2 regions of the Candidatus Pelagibacter sp. PS_44 genome follow, and region 1 is predicted to be linked to the other one. Evidence: riboswitches for the same ligand, from Rfam matches in the RefSeq annotation. Region 1 holds a riboswitch; the other holds the start of a gene.
What was found. A riboswitch is a leader RNA that binds a small molecule or an ion and turns the genes downstream of it on or off. The one in region 1 is predicted to bind S-adenosylmethionine.
Positions count from the first base shown of each region.

Region 2: another riboswitch for S-adenosylmethionine. It lies ahead of AC5SLO_RS02845 (O-acetylhomoserine aminocarboxypropyltransferase/cysteine synthase family protein); the one in region 1 lies ahead of AC5SLO_RS02130 (OsmC family protein).

Region 1 covers NZ_CM182063.1:394,073-402,686, reverse strand. Annotated here, with positions in the region: gene AC5SLO_RS02165 (ribonucleoside-diphosphate reductase subunit alpha) at 1-1,096, opposite strand, end outside; gene AC5SLO_RS02160 (phosphomannomutase/phosphoglucomutase) at 1,254-2,708, shown strand; gene AC5SLO_RS02155 (hypothetical protein) at 2,779-2,967, shown strand; gene AC5SLO_RS02150 (glycine cleavage T C-terminal barrel domain-containing protein) at 3,014-4,156, shown strand; gene AC5SLO_RS02145 (hypothetical protein) at 4,315-4,545, opposite strand; gene AC5SLO_RS02140 (hypothetical protein) at 4,546-4,731, opposite strand; gene AC5SLO_RS02135 (NAD(P)/FAD-dependent oxidoreductase) at 4,757-6,100, opposite strand; gene AC5SLO_RS02130 (OsmC family protein) at 6,219-6,770, opposite strand; SAM riboswitch class V at 6,775-6,839, opposite strand; gene AC5SLO_RS02125 (homocysteine S-methyltransferase family protein) at 6,843-7,904, opposite strand; SAM riboswitch class V at 7,971-8,035, opposite strand; gene AC5SLO_RS02120 (DUF1737 domain-containing protein) at 8,331-8,537, opposite strand.
Region 2 covers NZ_CM182063.1:509,884-518,497, forward strand. Annotated here, with positions in the region: gene AC5SLO_RS02795 (sodium-translocating pyrophosphatase) at 1-302, shown strand, start outside; gene AC5SLO_RS02800 (hypothetical protein) at 304-768, opposite strand; gene AC5SLO_RS02805 (ubiquinol-cytochrome C chaperone family protein) at 767-1,234, shown strand; gene rpmF (50S ribosomal protein L32) at 1,242-1,424, shown strand; gene plsX (phosphate acyltransferase PlsX) at 1,451-2,455, shown strand; gene AC5SLO_RS02820 (integration host factor subunit alpha) at 2,455-2,757, shown strand; gene AC5SLO_RS02825 (MerR family transcriptional regulator) at 2,747-3,124, shown strand; gene AC5SLO_RS02830 (50S ribosomal protein L33) at 3,126-3,317, shown strand; gene AC5SLO_RS02835 (chorismate mutase) at 3,319-3,609, opposite strand; gene AC5SLO_RS02840 (COX15/CtaA family protein) at 3,652-4,674, shown strand; gene AC5SLO_RS02845 (O-acetylhomoserine aminocarboxypropyltransferase/cysteine synthase family protein) at 4,685-5,986, opposite strand; SAM riboswitch class V at 5,991-6,059, opposite strand; gene rplM (50S ribosomal protein L13) at 6,199-6,660, shown strand; gene rpsI (30S ribosomal protein S9) at 6,662-7,102, shown strand; gene argC (N-acetyl-gamma-glutamyl-phosphate reductase) at 7,136-8,158, shown strand; gene AC5SLO_RS02865 (hypothetical protein) at 8,155-8,379, shown strand; gene AC5SLO_RS02870 (homoserine dehydrogenase) at 8,380-8,614, shown strand, end outside.

The DNA.
Region 1 (8,614 bases):
CTAAAAATCTCATCACATCATTAATCATCATCGCGTCATCTTTCCACTCATCATATTTTTCTAAGTTTAAAGAAGATAGGCAACAAACGGCTGTTCTATCTCTGCCATCTTTATCAATGCCTGTTGGTAAAGTTATTTCACTACATAAGTTAGAAGTTTTAACTGTTAGGTTTGCTAACTTATGATGTTGTGGAATTTGTCTGTTCACTGTATCGATATAGATGATGTAAGGCTCTCCTGTTTCCATTCTAGCCGTTAATAATCTAATCCATAAATTTCTTGCAGAGATCGTTTGTTGAACAGTTCCATCAGCAGGACTTTTTAGTGCCCACTGTTCATCTGTTTCAACAGCTCTCATAAACGCATCTGATACTAAAATACCATGATGAAGGTTTAATGCTTTTCTATTTGGGTCTCCACCAGTAGGTCTTCTCATTTCAATAAATTCTTCAATTTCAGGATGATCAATTGGTAGATAACAAGCAGCCGATCCTCTTCTTAATGATCCTTGGCTAATTGCCATCGTTAACGAGTCCATTACTTTAATGAAAGGAATAATTCCTGAAGTCTTACCCACTTTACCAATTTTTTCACCAATGGATCTAAGGTTACCCCAGTAACTTCCAATTCCACCACCCTTAGCAGCTAACCAAACATTTTCACTCCATAGATCTAAAATTCCACTTAAACTATCTGATGCTTCATTTAAGAAACAAGAAATGGGTAATCCTCTTTTAGTTCCACCATTTGATAAAACTGGAGTTGCTGGCATGAACCATAAATTACTAATGTAGTTATAAATTCTTTGTGCATGTAAATTGTCATCTGCGTATGAACTTGCAACACGTGCAAATAAATCTTGATAAGATTCATTGTGACCTAAGTAACGATCTTTTAAAGTTGCTTTACCAAAGTCTGTTAATTTAGAGTCTTTTGTTCTATCAATTTTAATAATGATGCCTTTTTCATTTTGAAAAAGTTCAGTGTCATTATTAAGTGAGAATAAATCAGGTCCTTTGTTTTTAGAAAGTTCGCTGTTATTTGGGCTATACTCGGAGACAGCTTTCTTGAGTGCCTGTGATAGTATTTTATTCATAAATTTTTAAGTTTTTCAGTTATTTTTAACAAAACAACTATATGTTGTATGCTAGAACCATTGATACACCATATAAATCATTATTCAACAGAACATTTATAGAACATATAAAAAAAATATCAATAAAAAAATAAAATGAATGTAAGAAAGGTTAGCAATGACAACAAAATTAAAAATAGATCCATATGGCTTCAGGGAGTACGACGCGAGATGGTTGTATGGAACAGATATTAATAGCCTTGGAATAGAGAATCTCGGCAAAGGTTTAGGCACACAAATTATAAAACATACTAAAAAAACGAATCCGAGAATAATTGTTGGTCACGATTATAGGTCCTACAGTGAAGAAATAAAAACTGCACTTAAAAAAGGATTACTTTCAACGGGATGTAATATTGAAGATATCGGTTTATCATTATCCCCTACTGTTTATTTTGCACAATTTAGTTTAAATGCGGATGCTGTTGCAATGGTAACTGCTAGTCATAATGAAAATGGTTGGACTGGCGTTAAAATGGGTATCAAAAAAGGTTTAACTCATGCACCTGAAGAGATGAAAGAATTAAAAGAAATTACTTTAAATGAAAATTTTATCAAAGGTGAAGGTAGTGAAAAACAAATAGAAGGTTTTCAACAAATTTATAAAGATGATTTAATAACTAAAAATAAAATAACAAAAAAAATTAAAGCTGTTGTTGCTTGTGGAAATGGTACGGCTGGAATATTTGCCCCTGAAATTTTAAGAGGAATTGGTTGTGAGGTAATTGAACTTGATTGTGATTTGGATTGGACTTTTCCAAAATATAATCCAAATCCAGAGGATTTAGAGATGCTACATGCAATTGCAAAAGCAGTAAAAGATAATAACGCTGATATTGGATTTGGTTTTGATGGTGATGGCGATAGAGTTGGTGTGATTGATAATTTGGGGGATGAAATATTTTCAGATAAAATTGGATTATTAATTGCAAGAAACTTATCTAAAACTCATAAAAATTCTAAATTTATAGTCGATGTTAAATCAACTGGACTGTACGCAACTGATAAGGTCTTAAAAGAGAATAACTGTCAAACCATTTATTGGAAGACAGGTCACTCACATATTAAAAGAAAAGTTAATACTGAAAAAGCACTAGCTGGATTTGAGAAAAGTGGTCACTTTTTCTTTAATCAACCTTTGGGATTTGGTTATGATGATGGAATAAATTCAGCAATTCAAGTGTGCCATTTATTAAATAATGAAAACAAATCTATGAATGAGATTATAAAAGAACTGCCTAATACTTTTCAAACTCCAACGATGGCACCACATTGTAAAGATAAAGAGAAATATCAAGTGGTTGAAGAGTTGGTTAAACAAGTAAATGAATTAAAAGATAATCAAACTAAAATTGATGGCCAAGAGATAAGTGAAGTCTTAACGGTTAATGGTATCAGATTTTCTTTTAAAGATGGTTCATGGGGTTTGATTAGAGCTTCATCTAATAAACCATCCCTTGTTGTTGTAACTGAAAGCCCGACATCAGATGAGAGAAAGAAAAAGATCTTTGATTTTATTGATGATCTTTTACAAAAAACTGGCAAAGTCGGTGAATATGATCAAAAAATATAAATATTTACTAATCCTTATCCTCCTGTTTACCTCTAAAAGTCATGCTCTAAGCCCTGAATATGAGAAGGAATTGTACATTGGTTGTTACTCTAATTCTAAAGCATATATTGGCCCAGATGGCGCTAAAATATACTGTCAGTGCACCGTTGATAAATTAAGTGCAAAATTTAGTGATGAAGAGATGGATGAAGTCTTCAGCAAAGAGCCTGAAGAGATCATGGAGCAAACAGCATTTGCAACAGAGGATTGTGAAAAATAATAATTAAAGCTTTTAAAATAATCAAATAATTAATAGGTTTTTGAAAATGGAAGATAAAAAAAACTTCGGTTTTGGAACACAGATTAGAAAATCCCCTTACTTTAATTCAACGGTTAAATGGGGTGCAACTGGCTTTTCAGTTTACAATCACATGTACATTCCTCGTGACTTTGGTTCTCCTGAACAAAACTTTTGGAATTTAGTCAATGAAGCAATTTTATGTGATGTTGCAGTAGAGCGACAGGTTGAGATTACAGGACCCGATGCTACAAAATTTATTCAACTGTTAACGCCTCGAGATTTATCAAAGCTTGCAGTTGGCCAATGTAAATATGTTTTAATAGTAAATAATGAAGGTGGAATTTTAAACGATCCAGTTTTATTAAGATTAAAAGAAAACCATTATTGGTTATCCCTTGCAGATAGTGATATTTTATTATGGGCACAAGGCGTTGCAATCAATTCAGGTCTTAATGTTAAAATTTCTGAGCCCGATGTCTCCCCTCTTCAATTACAAGGGCCAAACTCTGGAAAAATTATGGAGGCTTTATTTGGTGAAAGTATTAATGATCTTAAATATTATTGGTTACGTGAATTAGATTTAGATGGCATTCCTTTAATTGTGTCCCGTACCGGTTGGTCAAGTGAACTAGGTTACGAGTTATATTTAAGAGATGGTTCTAAGGGAGATGAGTTATGGGAAAAAATAATGGCAGCTGGTAAACTTCACGGATTAAAACCAGGTCATACATCATCGATTAGACGTATTGAAGGTGGAATGTTATCCTACCATGCTGATGCTGATATAAACACCAACCCTTATGAACTAAATTTAGGAAGACTTGTGAACCTTGATACCGATATAAATTTTATTGGAAAAGATGCTTTACAAAAAATAAACAAGGATGGTATTAAAAGAAAACAAGTTGGAATGATCTTAGATTGTGATCCTTTAACTGGACCTAACACTACCTTTTGGGAAATCAAAAAAGACAATGAATTTGTTGGTAAAATTACATCTGCCGTTTATTCACCAAGACTAAAACAAAACATTGCACTTGCAATGGTATCCATTAATAATTCAGAGATTGGAACAGTGCTCGATGTTAAAATGAATGACAAAATTATTAAGGCAACAGTTGTTGAAAAACCTTTCTATGATCCTAAAAAGAAACTAGCAAGTTCTTAGTAAGTCTAGTATTCATAAACCATGTTAACCCCAAAAGACTATATCTCTCTTTACTTACTCGTAATTGTTCTAACAGTTGTCTCTGTTAACTTCATGTACCGTCTATATTTTTAGTAGCAACCTCTATCTTTAGCTATGAAAGAAAATTTTTTCATCTTTTATCTTTCATTAAAAACCATACAGTATTCGCCTGTTTCAACTATTGTAAAACCTAAAGGACCTTGATCTACTTCTTCCATCATTAAAGATTGCATACAATTAGTTTCAGCATATTCATACCAAATACCAATAAAAAATTCACACTCACCAGCAAAACATGTGGCCATTTCTGAGTATGCATTCCCACTCAACAACAAACCCAGAACCACGATCCCTAAAAGTTTTTTCATTTATTTTATAATCCAAAAAATAATATTTATTATATAAACCAAAATACCATAAAATAAGAACATCAGAAATTTGTCTTTTCCTGACTTTTCTTTCCAATTCAAAGTAAATAACGCAGCAGGTGATGCAACTAGTAAAATAATTCCTAGAACAATTACCAATACTGATAAAATTATAAATACATTCATAAATTAATTTTTATCATATATTTTCTTAAATATTAAATCTGTCTTTAATTGCATAAAACCATACTGCTAATCTAAAGTAAAATGTTCTTAATTGAGGGAAGATAAACTTCTTAGGTAATCCTTTATAAATTTTTGAAATATCTAACTCTTTACTGTTTGATAATACTAACTTAGACAGTTGTTTACCGGTCCAAGGAGCAGCACTCACTCCAACCCCATTATAGCCAAATCCATAATAAATCTCTTCATTATCAATTTTACCAATGGAGGGAGTTAATTTTTGAGATAAAGCAATTAATCCCCGCCAATTGTAATCAATATTAATATTTTTCCATTTAGGAAAAATATCTTTTAAAAATTTTTCCATTTTCTTAGACATATTTAAATTAGATTGATCACTGCCACTTAAATCCCCTCTAGTGCCAAATAAAATTCGATTGTCAGGTAACTTTCGATAATAATATAAAAGATTTTTAGTATTAGCTATTGGAGAAAATGTTTTAAAATTATGTTGGTCAATTTCTTGCTCGGTTAAGGGTTGGGTGACAATAATATTTGAAATTACTGGTAAAATTCTTGAATTCATCTCTGGGATTAAACCTTCTTGGTAGAACCCGTTTGTTGCAACAACTATTTTTTTTGAACGAATAGATCCTTCTTTAGTCCTTAAAATATAAGCACCCTTATCTTTATCAATTTTATCAACTTTAGTGTGCTCGAAGATTTTTAATTTTTTAGATAAAGCGTATTTTGCAATGCCATTAACAAACTTAAGAGGATTGATTGCAAAACCAGGTTTATAAGAAAAAGCTCCAAATTGCTCTGTGCCCCCATGGCCAATTTTATCAAAGTCTTCTTTTGAAAAAATTTCAGTTTCAATGCCAAACTCTTCTCTATAAGCTGTAGCTTGTTCTTTAATATCTTTAAACTTATTTGGATGATGGGCTACAACGTAATTACTATCCCCCGTCACATCACAATCAATATTATATTCTTGTATAATATCTTTTGTATAATTTGAGCCTTCAACAGAGTTTTTAAAGAATTTTTTAGTTTCATCATTACCGTAAATAGATTGCATCTTTTTAAAAGACATCTTACTTGGTGGCAGACAACAAAAACCTGCATTACGAGATGAAGCCCCCCAACCTATTTTTCCTGCTTCAACTAAAATGACATCTAAATTATGATTTTCTATTAAATTAATTGCACAGGATAAACCAGTGTACCCTCCACCTATTACAACAATTTCTGAGCTGATATCTTTATTAAGTTTATCTAGATTTAAATTTTCGCTTGAATGATCTTCCCAATAACTACTAACTGATGTGTTAAATTGATAAATATCAGAATGATAAATATTTTTCATTAACAAGACCCTAGCACGCAATTAATAGTTAATTCTAGTCAAACTTCTAATTTTTTAGGATTTGAAATGAACTTAAAAGACTCAAGCCCTATTTTTCATAGGGCTTGAGTTAGATTAGTTAAGCAGCACTTACTCTTTGCTCTATGTGCTCTTTATTATTAGAACTTGAAGAAACCTTTTGAAACAATTTAATAGGAACTCCTTTTGATAAAATATCTAATACCGGGCAATGTGTATTTACTGTATCAATCAATTTATCTATTTCTGCTTTAGGTGATGAAGATTTAATATCAACAGTGCCTGAGATGGATTGAAAGCCAGGTCTAGTGTTTTTATTTAAAGCTAAAAAACCCTGAAGATCTAATTCACCTTTTAATTTAACACTAACACTCTCAATATTAATACCCGCTGCTGTAGCAAATGCTTTATAAGTTATCTCCTGACACGTTGCTAACGCTGCTAATATTAACTCTACTGGGCTCGGACCTTCGTCTTTACCACCAAAACTTTTGGGTTCATCAACAACTAATTTATGCTCTCTAAGAGTGACTACAGATTGAAGTCCTTCTTTAAGAATTGAGTTGCTTTCATATTGGACCACAGCATTTTTTGGGTTGGCTGTAAAATCCTTCTGTAGATTACTTATTGTTTCTTTTAGATTGTTACTCATTTTTTTTCTCCTGTTTTAGTGCTTCGACATATGTCAGGCGCACAATTTAGTTAAATGCCCTTCTTAATTTATTTACGCTTTGTCTCCATATTCAGTCATATGTTTTGGAATTCTTTTATTTTTTCCATACATAAAATGATTTTCCATGTTCTCTCGATATTTACTTGCTGGAACAGTTAAACCAATAGATTCAGCAACTTCCCTAATCAACATTGGGTTTGCTCCACAACATACTCCAAGGTAATTAATGCCTAGGGCATAAGCATCTTTTGCAAATTTACCTATTTCATATCTATTACAAAAGTGTGGGTCCAATGCTGTTGGAAACGTTCTTCCATGAGGTGATGGACACTGACAATTACTTCGATCTGGTAGATTAAAAAATGTTGGGTAATCTTCACTGGTTCTATAAGGAATAGGTAAAGCTCCAACATGACATTTAACTGCTTTTCTAATTTCTTTTAAAAAAGGAAACATGGTAGCAGGTCCTCTAAAACAATTTAAACCAACAACATCAGCCCCTAATTGCTCTAGCTCTTTACAGGTATCAACAACTGATTTTCCATCTCTCATTTTATTTTCACCCATTGGAGATATGGTTAATACAGTTGGTAAACCTGTTTTTTTCATTATCTCTAAAGCTTTAAAAGCTTCTTCAGCATAATAAAAAGTTTCACCAATTAACATATCAGCACCTTCTTCAACGGCCCAACCAATCATTTCTGTAAACATTCCTTCAACTTCTTTTTGAGATTGTGGATCATTATGTTTCCAGATATTTGAATTTGAAATATTACCTGCCATCAAATTTGGTTTTGATCCTTTAGGAGTATCTAGTGCTACTTTTTTAGCAATTTTTAATGCTGAACGATTTAGTGGTTCAAGAAGTTCTTCTTTACCAATAACACGCATTTTTTCTCTATGGCCATTATAAGTAAAGGCCTCAACTACATCAGATCCTGCGTGTTGAAATTCTCTATGTAAATTTTCTAAAACTTCAGGATGATCTAATGACACCATTGGAACAAATTCCCCTGATGACATATAGCCACGTCTTTCTATCTCAAATAAAAAACCTTCTGCGCATATAACAGGTCCTTTATCTAATCTTTCTTTTAATTTATTTGTGCTCATTTTTTTTCCTCTTGTTTTGGAGAAAAAAGGTCACAAAATAATCAGAGGTTATATTCATAGGCCTCTTTTCTCCTTTTTAGTGCTTAAGCAAATGCAGGGCGCACAATATGGTTCAACTGCCCGGCTTAATTTTATGAAAGATAAAAAAAAACCACCTGTCTAAAGCGGTGGTTGAAGCGTCGCTTTAGCAGGATTTATAACGCGCTCTGCAATTTAACTTAACTCAGCGCAATCACATATAATCAACTTTCTCTCAAACTGTCAATTGAAAAAATAAATAATAGTTAAAATTATGAGAATAATGACAATCCAAATACTAAGATTAGTTAAAAACTGCTTTAATTTAGAATTAGATTGTAGAAAAGCTGGGAGTACTAATAAGAGTATCCCTAGCATATAAACAAAGGGTAATATCTGATCTGCCATTTATATCGATGATAGCTTCATCTTTTTGGAATACTTTTTCTGAGGTGAATTTTTTATAACTGCTTGAGCACAACGCATGACCCCTCTTTTTTTATCAAAAGTCATTTTGGGTTCACCATACAATTTCCATCCGTTGGATATGGCCACCGTTACACGATGGCAAAATTCTGAAGTGTCGTCACTTGTAATAAATCTATAACCTTTCATAATCAGACCTTAACAAGTCCTAAATCATGTGTCTATGTTCAGTTTATTATTATTATTTTAAGTCTTTACGCTTCTAC
Region 2 (8,614 bases), 120 kb from region 1:
TATTTCAAATTGGTGGGCAAGTTGCTGCTTTAGCTGCTGTCGGCGCAATGTTATTAGGTGTCATAATCACTGGATTATTTGTTGCAGTTTCAATGACAGCTGGTGGTGGTGCTTGGGATAACGCTAAGAAATATATTGAAGATGGTAATTATGGTGGAAAAGGTTCAGAAGCTCATAAAGCAGCTGTTACAGGTGATACTGTTGGTGACCCATATAAAGATACTGCTGGTCCTGCTGTAAACCCGATGATAAAGATTACAAATATTGTTGCTTTATTATTGTTAGCGGTGATTGCGGGCTAGATTATTTTATTTTTCTTTTTCCGAGTGGATCGTTGATTTTTTGTCTTACAGAATACAAGAATTCATAGATAAAACTATTTTTAGAATAATTCATTTGAGTTGTATCTTCTGAGAATTTTATTTCATTCATTTTATCTTTATCAAAGAAAATACTTTTTGACAGAATACCTTTGTTGTCGATATCTAGAAGTAAGATGTTATTTTTTAGTAATTCTTTTTTCCCTAATCTTGATATTTTTGTTGAGCTTGTTTGAATTTCCATATAAATCCATAATTCCTCGTCAAAAGAACCCTTTGTAGATGGAGGACCCAAAAGTTCAAAGATATCATTTTTATTAGTTTTGCCAATTACAAGTTTTTCACTTTTTTTTTCTAAAAAATGCACACCATGATGCTTTATAACTTTATTTAATGTACAACTTGAAATAAATAAAAAAAGAATAATTAGATTAAAAATTTTTTTCATGAATAAAAACTATATTAATATTTACAATAATTTAGTTAAATTAACTAGAAATAAAGAATTGTATAAAGACTTTAAAAATCAAGACACATTTTCAGACAGAATGATCTTTTTTCTATTACATTTTGCTTTTTTTTTAAAAATTTACAAAAAAGATAACAATAAAGAAATACTCCAAGAAATTTATGATTATGTCTTCAGGCAATTGGAGCTAAGTGTCCGAGAGATTGGTTATGGAGACCAATCGATAAATAAAAAAATGAAAGATTATCTCAATTTATTTTATGGAATGATTGATAAAATTCATAATTGGGATCATTTAAATAATGAGTCAAAAAAAGAGCAATTAACAATATTTTTAGATAATGCTCAAAATAGCGATTATTTGGTAAAATATTTTGATAAATATATTGAATTTTTGATAAATAACACTTTAAATTCACATATAAAAGGTGTAGTTAAACATTAATTTTATTATGGCTGTACCAAAACGCAAACAATCACCGTCAAGAACTGGGATGAGAAGAGCTCAGAATATGAAATTCTCATCTAAAAATATAGTTGAAGATAAGAAATCTGGTGAGTATAGACTCCCTCATCATCTAGATCTTAAAACTGGTATGTATCGTGGTAGACAAGTTTTGGACCCTAAAGAGTAAATTATTTTTTCAATTAAAGAAATAGAATGAGCAAAAAAATCAAAATTGCTATTGATGCAATGGGTGGCGATGGTTCACCAAAAAAAATTATTGAAGGTATTAATCATCATTTCAAAAACAATAAAAATACCTTTTATCAAATTTTTGGTGATAAAGGTCAAATTGAAAAGTTTATTACTGATGAATTGCCTAGTGAAAACTTTGAAATAGTTCATACAGAAGATGTTGTTAAAGGAACCGATAGTCCATTGGAAGGTGCAAAAAGAGGAAAAAAAACTAGTATGTGGTTAGCGATACAGAGTGTTAAAGAAAAAAAATCTGATGTAGTAATTTCAGCAGGGAATACTGGTGCATTATTAGTTATTTCAAAGTTAAATCTTAAAATGATAAACAATATAGATAAACCAGCACTTTCAGCCTTATGGCCAAATAAAAAGAATATGAGTGTTGTTTTAGACTTAGGTGCAAATATTGAATGTAGTCCAAAAAATTTAATTGATTTTTCGATAATGGGTTCCTCTTTATTTAATTCATTATATCCGAACGATGAAGCAAAAGTCGCACTATTAAATATTGGCTCTGAAGAACTTAAAGGAAATGAAATTATAAAAGAAACTTATCAACAATTGAATAAAAGAACTAATAACGATTTTGAGTTTAAAGGTTATATTGAAGGGAATCAATTAATGAACGGTGATGTTAACGTTATAGTAGCAGATGGTTTTACTGGCAATGTTGCATTAAAGACTGCTGAAGGCACTGCTAATTTTATCACAAGTGAATTAAAAAAAGCAATGACTGGTAATTTGATTGGAAAAATGTCTTCACTACTTAATATTTCAAATTTAAAAAAATTTAAAAAAAGACTTGATCCAAGATTATATAATGGTGCAATTTTTATTGGTTTAGACTCCCCAGTAATTAAAAGTCATGGTGGAACAGATTATATAGGTTTTTCAAATTCTTTAAGTGTTTGTTCTAAAACGGTAACTGGAAATTTGATTGAAAAAATAAATAATAATATTAATTAATGACAAGAACCAACCTTATCAAAAAAGATCTAATCAACTCAATTTATATGCAGATCGGTTTTTCTAAAAATATTTCTGAAAATTTAATTGATGATTTTTTTTCTACAATCTTAGAAAATTTAAAAATTGAAAAAAAACTCAAACTTTCGAAATTTGGCACGTTTTCTATAAGACAAAAAAAAAGTAGAGTTGGTAGAAATCCTAAAACTAAAGAAGAAGTGGCTATATCTGATAGAAATGTTGTTTTATTTAGAGCTTCTAAAGACTTTAAAGATTTAGTAAATTCTAAAAATGATCAATAAAAATTTAGATGCTTACAAATCAATAGGTGAGGTTGCTAAAATTCTAGATTTAGTAAATGCCAAAAAGGGTACTTTAAATACTCATACCATAAGGTTTTGGGAAAAAGAATTTAAACAGATCAAACCAAAAATTCTCAATGGTAATAGAAGATATTATAATAATCAGACTATAGAAGTTCTTAAAAAAGTTAAATTTTTACTTAAAGAACAAGGAATGACAATTAATGGAGTTAAAAAAGTTCTCAATTCTGACAAATCTTTAAACCTTGACGAATTATCAAATAATTCTATAAGTGCTAATTATAATTTCAGAAATAAATTAAAAAATATTTCTAACTTAGTAAAACAAATTAAAAAGCTTAAATAGTATGGCAAAAAAAACACACGTTAAAGTAAGATTGGTCCCTGAAGCTAAACCTGATAGTCCTTTTTTCTATTATGTAAAAAAGCCAGCAGGTGGAGAAAAAGCTAAAGTAAAATTGTCTGCTAAAAAATACAATCCATCTACTAGAAAACATGAAATGTTTGTGGAGAAAAAACTACCACCACACAGTAAATAGTTTATTTCTTTTTAAAGTTTCTCTTCTCGTAATCAATAAAAGACCAAATCATATTTTTCCAAATTCTGTTTGTAATTTTTGGATCAATTTTTGTCTTGATTGATTTTTTTTTAATTTTTTTAAGTATATAGCTTATTCTTGTTTTATCGATTATCTCTTTTTTATAAATTTTTACTTTTAAAACTTCATTTACTAAAAGCGATCTTTTTTTGATTAGTTTAAGCAGATCATTATCTAATTTATCAAGTTTTATTCTTAATTGGGTAAGTTTTTTTTTATTAGTAGGCGACATTTAATCAATTGGTTATTAAAATAATTATTATAAGTATAATTTATGTTTGTAAATAGCGACAACTATATAAAATATTTAAAGATATGGTTAATAGGACTATTTTTGCTAATTGTTCTTATGGTTGCTGTAGGTGGCTTAACTAGATTAACTGACTCAGGCTTATCCATTACAGCATGGGAGCTTTTTTCAGGTATATTGCCACCACTTAATTCAAATGATTGGAATATGTATTTTGAAGAATATAAAAAAATTCCAGAGTATAAAAATATTAACTATGGAATGTCTTTAAACGAATTTAAAGTAATTTTTTATTGGGAGTATGCACATAGATTATTAGCACGTATTGTTGGCTTGTTTACATTAATCCCTTTAATTATTTTATGGATTAAATATAGAGATTCTAATTTTTATTCTAATAAATATTTTTTTATATTTTTTCTTATATGTTTGCAGGGATTTTTAGGCTGGTTTATGGTTACTAGTGGATTAACACAAAATAATGATGTTAGTCATTTTAGATTAGCAATTCATTTATCACTTGCACTTTTTATCTTATGTTTAATTTTTTGGTATATTTTGGATTTTTTTGATATTCAAAAAATAGATTATAAAATTCCACAATCATTATTGTTATTTATTTTTTTATTAATTATTATTCAAATTATATTGGGCGCTTTTCTTTCAGGTTTAAATGGAGGTTTAATTTATAATACTTGGCCAGATATGAATGGTACTTTTTTTCCAAATGATGTTTTATTTTTAGATCTTTTTACCTCTGAGTCATTTTATAATACTTCTATTATTCAATTTTTACATAGATCAACAGCCTATCTGCTTGTGATCCTTGTTATGATTATTAACTATTTATTTATTAAAGAAGGAGTTGCCATAAAGAATGTAATTCTTTTTGACATAGCTTTACTTATTCAAATATTATTAGGAATCATTACATTAATATCTGGTGTAGAGATAAAGTATGCATCACTACACCAGTTAGGTTCTATTTTTGTATTAACAACCTATATTTTACTCATTTATAAAAACTCAAGCGGTTTTTTAAAATGATAAAGAATTGTTATGAAGCACTAAGTGCTTGATCAAGATCATCTATTATATCGTCAATATGTTCTAATCCTATACACAGTCTTATATATCCAGGAGTAACTCCTGCAGCACTTAATTCTTGCTCCGTGAGTTGGCTATGAGTTGTCGTTGCCGGATGTATAGCTAAGCTTCTAGCATCTCCTATATTTGCTACATGATAAAACATTTTTAAAGCTTCTATAAATTTCTTACCAGACTCAATGCCACCTTTTAGTTCTATTCCTATTAAAGCACCATTTCCTCCATCAAGATATTTTTTTGCTCTTTTACCAATATCTCCTTCATATTTGGTTGGGTAAATCACTCTAGAAACTTTTTTATGATTAGATAAATGATCCACTGTTTTTTCCGCATTAGAGCAATGTTGTTTCATCCTCAAGGCTACTGTCTCAAGTCCTTGAATTATTCCAAAAGCATTATCAGGAGCTAATGCAGCTCCAAGATCTCTCAAAAGAGTAACTCTTGCTCTAACAGCAAAGGATACATTGGCGCCAGTTAATTCAGGAACTGCCTTACCCCATACTACGCCACCATAACTTGCATCAGGTTCATTAAACAAGGGTTGTCTTTTTGGATTGGCTGTCCAATCAAAATTTCCACCATCAATTAGTGCTCCACCCACAACTGTACCATGTCCACCTATATATTTTGTAAGTGAGTAAACCACTATTGCAGCTCCATGCTCTATTGGCTTACAGATGATAGGGGCGGCGGTGTTATCAACTATTAATGGAATATTATATTTTTTTCCAATATCAGAAACTTCCTTAATAGGAAATACTCTTAAATAAGGATTGGGCAATGTTTCCCCATAAAAAGCTCTAGTTTTATCATCTATTGCTTTTTCAAAGTTGTTAGGATCTGCTGGATCAGCATATCTAACTTCAATACCAAGCTTACTCAATGTATGAGTAAACAATGAAACAGTTCCACCATAAAGATCTGTAGAACTAACAATGTTATCCCCAGCCTGAGCAACATTTAAGATAGCAAAGGTTGAAGCTGTTTGCCCAGAAGAGACAGTTAAACTTGCTAATCCACCATCTAAGGCAGCCAGTCTTTTTTCAAGAACATCATTGGTTGGATTCATAATTCTTGTGTAGATATTTCCAAACTCTTTTAGACCAAATAAATTGGCCGCATGCTCAGTGCTATCAAATAGATATGAAGTTGTTCTATAAATTGGGACAGCTACAGCTTTTGTAGTTGGATCACTTCTATAATCACCACCATGCAATGCGATAGTTTCTGGGTTTTGTCTTTTTGTACTCATCTTAATACTCCTTTTTTAGTATTTTTGCTTTATGCAAGGCATACAATACAGTTCAAATGCGCCTACCGAAAATGTGGGTAAAAAATCCTTTTTAGCAATTATTAGCCTGCAATAGGAACAAATCGGCAAACAAAAATTACCATTAAATGGCTATATTGCAAGAGAAATATAAAATTGACTTTATAATTATTAATAGTATTAATCCACGCTCTATGACTAAATTTTTAAAAAGTAGCGAATTAACAAGTAATTGGTTTGAAATTGATGCTAAAGGAGCAGTTGTTGGAAGACTAGCATCTATAATAGCAATGATTGTTAGAGGAAAAAACAAAACTACTTATACACCTCACATGGATGATGGTGACTTTGTAGTTGTTAAAAATATAGAACATGCAAAATTTACTGGAAAAAAATTTAAAGACAAAAAATACTATAGACATACGGGCCACCCTGGTGGAATTAAAGAAATAACTCCTGAAAAACTATTAGAAAAGAATAAACCAGGTGAGACTTTAAAATTAGCGGTTAAGAGAATGTTACCAGGAGGTGTTCTTGGTAGAAAACAACTAACTAAAGTTAAAATTTATGCTGGTGAAGAGCATCCTCATGCAGCTCAAAATCCAAAACTTTTAGATTTAGGAAAATTAAATAGCAAAAATTTAATTAGAAATTAATATGGAACAAACAGCACAAATAATATCAAAAAAACCTAAGATCAAGTTAGATTTTAAAGATAGCAAATACGCTACTGGCAGAAGAAAAAAATCAATTGCTAAAATTTGGTTAAAAAAAGGGACCGGTAAAATTTATGTTAATGGTCGAACAATGGATGAATACTTCACTAGTGGTAGTCATAAAATGCAAATTACTAGACCTTTTGAAATTATTAATCAAGCAACAGCTTATGATGTTAGATGTAGTGTCGCTGGAGGCGGTCACACTGGACAGGCAGGAGCAATGGTTCACGGTATTGCAAAAGCCTTAATATTATTTGACTCAGAACTAAGAAGTACACTAAAAACAGAGAAACTTAACACCAGAGACTCAAGATCTGTTGAAAGAAAAAAACCTGGTCGTAAAAAAGCTAGAAGAAGCTTCCAATTCTCGAAAAGATAATTCTTTTTTATTTCAAAATAGTTATAATAAACAATGCCTAAGCTTAATGTTTTAGTTGCTGGTTCAACTGGTTATATTGGTGTTCAATTAATAAAGTTATTAGTTAAACACAAAAATATTAATATAAAATATTTGTGTGGTAGCTCATCTGTGGGTAAGAAAATTACTAGTTATGAAAAATCATTAAAATCAAAAAATTTACCCAAGATTACTAAATTTAATAAATCATTTTTAAAAGAAGTTGATTTGGTATTTACCGCATTACCAAATGGTGAAGCTCAATCTATATCAAATAGTTTATTAAAACATAATGTGTTGATTGATTTGGCAGCAGATTTTAGACTTAATAATGCATCCTTATATCTAAAATGGTATAAACAAAAACACAGATCAATTTCAAATATTAAAAAATCTATATATTCATTACCTGAAATTACAGGTGAAAAAGTTAAAAATTTTAATATTATTGCTTGCCCGGGTTGTTATCCAACATCAATATTGTTACCGTTAATTCCATTGATTAAAAAAAATTTAATTAAAGTTAATAATATAATTATAGACTCTAAATCGGGATATTCCGGAGCTGGAAGAGGAGTACATGACAAATATAAAAATAAAAACCTTTATGAATCTTTAAGTGCCTACGGCGTTGGTTCTCATCGTCACAATTCTGAAATACAACAAGAGTTTAATTTTTTTACAAAAAAGAAAGTAAATTTTACTTTTACACCACATTTAACCCCAATGTTTAGAGGAATATTAAGCACTATTTATGTAGAGCTAAATAAAGGATCTACAATTAAAAAATTAGAAAAAGTGTTGATTAATCATTATCCCAATAATGAATTTGTAAAAATTCTAAAAACTAACTCTTTAATAAGTACAAATGATATAATTAATACAAATAACTGCCATATATCAATTTCTAAAACTAGGTATAAAGATAAAGTGATTATCTTGTCATCAATAGACAATCTAATTAAAGGTGGCGCAGGACAAGCTATACAAAATATGAACATTAGATTTGGATTTAAAAAGACTGAGGGCTTAATATGAAATATTTCTTAGTATTTTTATTTCTATTTTTATTGTCTTGTTCTTTAGATAAGGATTCTGCTTACTGGAACAAAGATTCTATCAAAAAAAATATTGAAAAAAAAAAATATACTAAAATGTTAGAAAAAAATGGAGATTTTAAACTAATGTCATTTGATGAATTTGATTTATTTCTTAAAGAATATTCAAAAAACTCAGACTATCCTGATATAAACAAGTAAATGAAAATGAATTTAAATATTGCTGTAGTTGGATTGGGTCAAGTAGGTAATTATTTACTAAATGAATTAAATACAAAAAAAAAAGAAATTGAATTAATTACAGGTAAAAGAATTAATATTGTAGCTGTTTCTGCAAAAAACATAAAAAAGAAGAGAAAATTTAAAGTTAATAAAGATATCTTTTTTAAAAATCCTTTAGATATTTTTAAATTAAATAAAGTTGATATTTTATTTG